Linked DNA regions of Gloeocapsopsis sp. IPPAS B-1203. The protein of the gene in region 1 interacts with the protein of each later gene in a pairwise test. Links are inferred from orthologs where the notes say so. Each region holds a gene or a part of one and is shown on either strand. Other genes may lie near its edges.

Region 1 (4,108 bases):
TCTCGATTTAGCAACACTTGATGGCAGCAATGGCTTTGCTATTAATGGTATCAACGAACTTGACTCCTCAGGTTCCTCAGTCAGCAACGCCGGAGATGTCAACGGTGATGGCTTTGCTGACTTAATTATCGGCGCACCAAGGGGTAACATTGACACAGGAGCAAGTTATGTTGTTTTTGGTAAACCAACTGGGTTTAGTGCAATTAATTTAGCAACACTCAACGGCAGTAATGGCTTTGCTATTAATGGTAGTTATGGAGGCAATGGCTTTGGTTCATCAGTTAGTGGTGCAGGAGATCTCAATGGCGATGGCTTTGATGACTTGATTATTGCTGAAACTGGTGGTAAAGGTTCTGGGGTAAGCTATGTTGTGCTTGGCAAAGCATCGGGGTTTAGCGCAAATTTCGACTTGGCGCTTGATGGCAGCAATAGTTTTGTGATTCTTCCTGTTGATAGCAGTAGTTACGGTAGTCGTTCATCATTAAGTTCTGCGATCAGCAATGCAGGAGATATTAATGGTGATGGCTTTGATGACATAGTTGTTACTGGATATTTTGCTGACTATGGTCAATATACTTCACAAAGCTACGTTATCTTTGGTAAAGCATCAGAGTTTACTGGCAGTTTCAACGTGGCGACACTCGATGGTAACAATGGCTTTGCAATCAACGGCGCTACTGAGAATGTTAGCAATGCAGGAGATGTTAACGGAGATGGTTTCGATGACTTAATTGTTAACAGATCTTTTGCTGCCTCTCTTGGTCAGTATGCTTCACAAAGCTACGTTATCTTTGGCAAACCATCAGATTTTGATGCAAATTTTGACTTAGCAACACTCGATGGTAGCAATGGTTTTGTCATTAATGATATTGATGTTGGTTACTTCTCAAGAAGATCTGCTAGTAGTGCAGGAGATGTCAATGCTGATGGCTTTGATGACTTGATTATTGGTGATGCTAATGCTAATTCTAATGATCAAATTCGTGCAGGAAAAAGCTACGTAATCTTTGGCACAGCATCAGGGTTTAATGCAAATTTTGACTTAGCAACACTTGATGGTAGTAATGGTTTTGTCATTAATGGTATTAATACATACGACTTCTCAGGAGATTCTGTTAGCAGTGCAGGAGATATTGATGGCGATGGCTTTGATGACTTAATTATTGGCGCACCTAATGCTAGTCCCAATGGTCAAAACTACGCTGGAGAAAGCTACGTTATCTTTGGTCGCGATTTTACAAACTCTGTTACCCACCTGGGTACTGATGGCGATGATACTCTCATTGGTACTAATGGCGATGACATCCTCATTGGTGGCAGAGGGAACGATCGCCTGATCGGTGGTCGTGGTGTTGATGTCCTCTACGGTGGTGCAGGTGATGATACTCTTAGTTTTGGCGTGCGCGATCGCCGTCTTGATGGTGGTAGTGGTATAGATACTCTTACTGTTGATACTAATGGCATCACAATTGACTTCACAACTCTACCCCGCAATCAAATTCGCAGTATTGAACTTATCGATCTGACTGGTACAGGTAACAACAACCTTATCCTGACGCGCTTAAACTTACTCAATCTTTCAGATACTACCAATCGCTTGATTGTCAATGGTAATGCTGGCGACTCGGTGACATCTACTGAACAAGGATGGATTCGTGGTAACGAAACAACACTGGATGGCATCAGGTACAATCAGTTTACTGCTGGTGCGGCAACACTACTAGTTGATACTGATATCACACAATCAATTTCTTGACCAATCTGAACTATTGTCAATAAGAGTTTAGCCATGTAGGGTAGGCATCTTGCCTGCCCATCATCCCATAAAATTTACTTGCTCGCCAACAACAAAGCTTTTTCCTTCATTTTCTGAAAGATGTTGTAAAATCCATTGCTGCGCGAAGGTGTCAGACTCGCATTCAATCCAGTATCTTTAATAAACTCTGGAGACACTTGCAAAACCTCTTCGGGTGATAAACCACTCAAACCCTCAACTAATACAGCGACTAATCCTTTCACAAGTGCTGAATCTGAATCGCCTTCATACCAAACTTTTCCTTGGTCTAGCTTTGCAGTGATATACACCTGTGAAACACAACCTGGAACTTTATTTTCTGGTACTTTGTCGCCTTCTGGAAATTCCTTTAGCCGTTTAGCAAACCAAACCAACTGCTCGTAACGCTGCTTTGGGTTAGAAAGTCGTTGAAAACGCTGCACAACACGCGCAAGTGAATTTGGTAAAGGTGCTGCGGTAGAAGTCATAATCACTAACGATAAACATTACCATGATTACATTGTGCAAGTACTATAATTAAAAATCTACGCAAAATCTCACACAATATTGTCCCAAAAGCGATCGCATTTGTTCAAATTATTTGTCTGTTGTTTCTAACTGCGTCTCTGGATTTCGAGTATACCAATACGCCCAAGCAATTAAAACAGCTTGTAGTGGTAGTCTTGCCAAATAAAGCAATTGACTGTGGGGAATTCCCTCAACTTTAATATTATGCAAAGTCATATAGATGTTTGCCGGAAACACCCCGATAAACAAAGCAATTAAACACCATGCTGCTGTTACACTCACCGCAGGAATCAACAACCCAATACCACCAAGAATCTCGAATACACCACTCAAATAAACCGAAGCGAAGGGCGGAAATAGTGGCGGGACAATACGTGCATATTGTTCTGGTCGGATAAAATGTGTAAGACCAACAATGACTAAAGATACAGCAAGAATACCCCGAAGAATTTCCTTACGGCGATGAGTGTTGTACGTAGAAGACATATGCAACCAAAAACGCTAATCAAACGGTAGAACAGCTTTATTAAAACTGACGTCTGCCTGAAGAAATAGGGAAAATTTTAGCTATTTAGGTAATTGGTAATTGGTAATTGGTAATAGATATTTTACTTAACCAGTTACTAGCACTTATTTAGCTTTTTTGTTAAACATTTATTTGTAGCTAAATGGGCATAAGTTATAGATGTTATTGCTCTAATCACCAATACTTTATTAAATACAAGTTTATGATGGAGCAGGAACAGGCTCTAAATCCGGATCTTCTTCTGGTGTTGGTTCAGGATCGGGTTCAGTACCTGGTTCAGGAGACGGAATAGGTTCAGCATCAGGCTCAACAGGAGGTGCGATCGCCTCTATTTCTAACCCAAGTCGTGGTTCTAACTGACTCATAGTTACTGCTATTCGCTAAAGGTAGGTACTTACTGATATACTATTGAATAATTTAAAGTACGTCTATCTTCAGAAACAGTTTCTTTAAAAATCCTCGTTTACTTGTATGTACTTGCTAATCAAGAGTTAAGCTGATTGAGTAATTTGCACTTGAATTACTCGCCCAAAGTTTTTAAACACCGCAACAAGAATGAACCGCAAATATCTACCCCACCAAGGTAAGCGATGTGGATAATTTGCAAAGCGAGTTAAATAGTAAACTTCATCCGTCACTGTAAGTTCTTGTTGCCAATTTTCTAATTCTTTGGAGTTATCTAGTCCCCACTTAAACTTTGCATTAGTTTTAGAAACAGTATCATGCTTCTGAGTATTTTTTGCCCTTTTGCTAGCAATAACATCCATAAGAATTGTGACTGGTGCAAGGTCGCGAGTAATGTTTTGAAATAGAGTTTTCATCTCTATTTCTGTAAGATACATTGATACCCCTTCCATAATAATTAATACTGGTGCTACGCGCTGAATCTCCTCAATCCAAGTAGCTTCTAAAATAGAACTAGCAATAAAACGATAGCGATCGCCTCCGGCGCTGCGCGTAGCGCAATCGCTTTCCTCTATCAACTTACGTTTCAAGTCAATTACTTCAGGAAAATCTACCTCATACCAAGTTATTTTTCCATTATCAACACGAAAAAACCGCGTACAAAGCCCTGCACCCAAATTAATAATAGTTGCTTGAGGATGCTTTTGAATAAATTGTGAAACTAGGTGATCGTAAACTTCTGCACGAATCACACATCCAAGTTGCGATGCCCATCCTTGAGCATACTTTGAAAAATCATAATCAATCTTCTCAACAATTTCTGCTGCTTTATTATCCTGAAGAATTGCATCCTGGCGCTGCGATTCTATATACCG
Region 2 (3,774 bases), on another replicon or contig:
CGAATTGGAACTTATTTTGAGCTTTAAGCATTTTGAGTTAACTTTAATCATCATTGATAACTCCCCAAAGCGATAAAATGCTTGAGGAATTAAGTATTAAGTTGACCTAAGTGCTAGCTAAAATTTAGTTTATGAATGCTCTGATCCAGGAAGTACAATCAAGTTTATTGCAGTTGTTGGGTAGTGCTATTGAATCACTGCCAGCATTTGTAGCAGCAATCATCATTCTATTTTTAACACGTTACGCAGCTAATGTGACTCGGAGAATGACTTATGTCACAACTAAGCGGGTAGTAAAAAGTCAATCGCTGCGATCGCTTCTCGTGCAGATTACTCATGTAGCCACTTGGGTAGCTGGTATTCTCTTTGCCTGTGTACTAGCGTTTCCTGATTTGCGTTTGGGAGATATTATTGGCTTACTTGGTTTAGGTTCAGTAGCGTTTGGTTTTGCGTTTCAAGACATCTTCAAAAATTTTCTGGCAGGAGTCTTGCTACTTTTAAATGAGCCTTTTCGTTTAGGAGATCAGATTATTGTTAATGGTTCAGAAGGAACAGTAGAAGATATTACTATTCGCTCTACTCAAATTAGAACATATCAAGGAGAACGCGTTTTAATTCCCAATGCCATTGTATTTACAAGTTCCGTGCAAGTACTGACTGCAATGCCACATCGCCGGACTGATTTGGAGGTGGGTGTAGATTATAATACTGATTTAACAAGTGCAATTGATTTATTTCTAGAAACTGTCAAACAGGTTAAAGGTGTTTTACCAAGTCCATCACCTGAAGTTGATGCTGTTGCTTTTGGTGATAGTGCGATTGAGCTAGTAGTACGTTACTGGAGTGCGCCGCAGAAAATTCAGGTACGTCAAACAAGAACCCGCGTTATCGTTGAACTAAAACGAGCGTGCGATCGGGCTGAAATTAATATTCCTTACCCAATTCGTACGCTTTACTATTACAACCAAGAAAAATACAACGATCATTATCCGGCTGAAAATAATACTGATTCTCATGTAAATTAAAGTTCGTTTGACAAAAGTTTGAGTGGTTATACCAGTCTCTATCTACTTTGAATAATGAATTAGCATATGACGTATTTCTGATTCTGTAGAACCACTTATGTAATGTATTGTATTAATATCAGTGGTTTTGCGATTTCTCTGTTTGTCTAAATAGGATAGTATGTAAGGCAAATATTAAGCTATATATACTTATTACTAATCTTTCGATAAATGCTAAACTTATATTTCACTTATTTAGAGCAATTTGTAAATAAAATTAAATCTATTTTTTCAAAAAGATACTCATTTGAGCAAGTGCGATCGCCATTTGTTTTACTGAAACAATTAGGACTTTCTGGCTGGACAAGAATCGCTATTTATTTATTTTTAGACTACATTATATTACCAGCAGATCTCATTCACAAAATTCTACCAGATACTCAATTTACAGATATATGTTCTTCTTTATCTACTATTTCTTTGTCACTTGCTATATATATTGTTCCAGAGCTTAAAGAAGTCACTAGGCAACAAAACTAGAATAGCTATAATTCGGGTAAGTTACGCTCACCCGATATCACTTAACTGAAAATACTACCAAAAAATTCTATAGCTTCTTTCAAAGCAGCAATAAAGACATCAATTTCTTGCCGAGTATTATAAAAAGATAAACTAGCTCGTGCTGTAGATTGAATGCCAAGATGGCGGTGTAACGGTTGAGTACAATGATGTCCGGCGCGAATTGCAACACCTGCTTGATCTAAAATTGTCGATAGATCGTGAGGATGAACATCACCCACAGTAAATGCTGCTAGTGCGGCTCTGCCTAAACCTGCTACTTTAGGTTGAGGACCATAAGTTTGAATTTCAGGGATTTGTCCGAGTTGTTCCCACAAGTAAGCTGTTAATTCCGCTTCATAAGCATAAATATTATCTATACCAATGGCACTCAGATAGTCTACTGCTGCACCAAGGGCGATCGCTTCTGCAATTGCAGGGGTTCCGGCTTCAAATTTATGTGGTAAATCTGCGTAGGTAGCATGGTCTAAAAACACATCCGCAATCATTTCACCACCACCTAAAAAGGGTGGCATTGAACGAAGTAGATCTAATTTACCGTAAAGAAAACCGATACCAGTAGGAGCGCACATTTTGTGTCCAGAAGCCACTAACCAATCGCAGTCAATTTGCTGCACATCTATAGGCATGTGTGGGACACTTTGGCAAGCATCAATTAATACTTTTGCACCATGTTCGTGAGCGATTGCTACAATTTCTTTAACTGGGCTAATACAACCTAAAGTATTAGAAACATGAACTGTGGCGACAAGTTTTGTTTTGTCGGTAATGAGTGTTTTAAAGTGTTCTAAATCGAATTCTTGTTCTACTGTTAATTCAACAAACTTCAGAACTGCACCAGTGCGTTGTGCTAATAATTGCCAGGGAATTAAGTTGCTATGGTGTTCCATGACAGAGAGAATAATTTCATCTCCTGTCTGTAAGCTGCTTCCCCAACTGTAGGCGACTAAGTTAATTGCTTCGGAGGCGTTGCGGGTGAAGACAATTTCTTGACGTGAGGCGGCGTTGATGAAGGCTGCAACTTTATCTCTTGCAGCTTCGTAAGCATCGGTAGCTTTAGCACTGAGGGTATGAACGCCACGATGTACGTTGGAATTATACTGCTCGTAGTAATCGCGGAGTGTGTTGAGGACGAGTAGGGGTTTTTGGGATGTTGCGGCGTTGTCTAGATAGACTAAGGGCTTACCGTTGACTTCTTGGTGGAGAATGGGGAAGTCACTGCGGATGCGATCGGCTAGGGTTTTTTCTCGGGTGAGTGTCATGGTTAGAGGGAGGGGGGAAACGAACCTTACTAGGCGCAGAGGTTATTAATTAGAGATTGATGGTTTTTAGTAGGGTTTGTTGCAGGGAGGGGATGGGGATTTGGTTGATGATTTCGGCGGCGAAGGCGTTGACAAGGAGGCTGCGGGCGTCGGTGGCGTTGAGTCCTCGGCTTTGGAGGTAGAAGACTTCGTCGTCGTCGAGTTGGCTGACGGTTGCGCCGTGGGCGCATTTGACGTTATCGGCTGTGATTTCTAGTTGGGGTTTGGTGTCTACTCTGGCTTTGGGTGAGAGTAATAAATTGCGGTTAAGTTGGGCGGCGTCGGTTTGTTGTGCGGGTTTGGGTACAAAGATTTTGCCGTTGAAGACTGCGTGGGCGCGATCGCCGACGATACATTTATGTTGTTGGTGACTTGTACCGTAGGGATGATTGAGTGCGAGAGTACTGTGCGTGTCGGCGAGTTGATTTCCGGAGATCTTGGTTAAACCGTTGAGAATTGTTTGGGTTTGTTCGCCGGTTTGGTAGATTTCTAGATTGTGGCGTGATAGCTTTGCACCTAAAGTAATTGCAGTGCAAGTGTAGCGACTATCTCTGGCTTGGGCGATCGCAGTTTTACCAATATGAAAAGCTTCTGGGCTATCGCGTTCGATTCTGGTATGGTTAACTTGAGCGTTTTCTGCTAGCCAAATTTCTGTAACAGCGTTGGTGAAGTAGATTGGTTCGCCGACTTCGGCTTCGGTTTCTTCTGCTGCTAAGTTCGTCATTTGATTGAAGTAATCTTCAATTAGCGTGACGCTACTATTCGATTCTGCTACGACAAGACAACGCGGTTGCGAAACGATGGGAGTGTGACTTGCAGTTGAAATAAATAATAGATGAATTGGTGTTTCGACAATAATATTCTTTGGTATCCAGACAACGGCAACATCT

What was found.
Region 2: the proteins of CSQ79_RS12925 (region 1) and CSQ79_RS19860 interact in binary tests that used the Escherichia coli proteins (3 or more experiments, as listed by UniProt). The link is inferred for Gloeocapsopsis sp. IPPAS B-1203 from one-to-one orthologs.

What each region holds. Positions count from the first base shown.
Region 1 is NZ_PEIG01000006.1:235,264-239,371, reverse strand. The notes cover bases 547-3,435. They hold CSQ79_RS12925 (SufE family protein), read right to left. Parts: upstream 2,263-3,435; coding sequence 1,831-2,262; downstream 547-1,830. Other genes in these bases: CSQ79_RS12915 (class I SAM-dependent methyltransferase), read right to left, coding at 3,320-3,435; CSQ79_RS27735 (hypothetical protein), read right to left, coding at 3,029-3,193; CSQ79_RS12920 (DoxX family protein), read right to left, coding at 2,372-2,788; CSQ79_RS12930 (FG-GAP repeat protein), read left to right, coding at 547-1,756. Outside these bases: more of CSQ79_RS12930, read left to right, coding at 1-546; more of CSQ79_RS12915, read right to left, coding at 3,436-4,108. UniProt on the Escherichia coli protein: Participates in cysteine desulfuration mediated by SufS. Cysteine desulfuration mobilizes sulfur from L-cysteine to yield L-alanine and constitutes an essential step in sulfur metabolism for biosynthesis of a variety of sulfur-containing biomolecules.
Region 2 is NZ_PEIG01000012.1:123,765-127,538, reverse strand. Bases 716-3,690 are described here. They hold CSQ79_RS19860 (SufS family cysteine desulfurase), read right to left. Parts: upstream 2,846-3,690; coding sequence 1,586-2,845; downstream 716-1,585. Other genes in these bases: sufD (Fe-S cluster assembly protein SufD), read right to left, coding at 2,895-3,690; CSQ79_RS19865 (hypothetical protein), read left to right, coding at 1,236-1,544; CSQ79_RS19870 (mechanosensitive ion channel family protein), read left to right, coding at 716-1,025. In the rest of the region: more of CSQ79_RS19870, read left to right, coding at 132-715; more of sufD, read right to left, coding at 3,691-3,774. UniProt on the Escherichia coli protein: Cysteine desulfurases mobilize the sulfur from L-cysteine to yield L-alanine, an essential step in sulfur metabolism for biosynthesis of a variety of sulfur-containing biomolecules.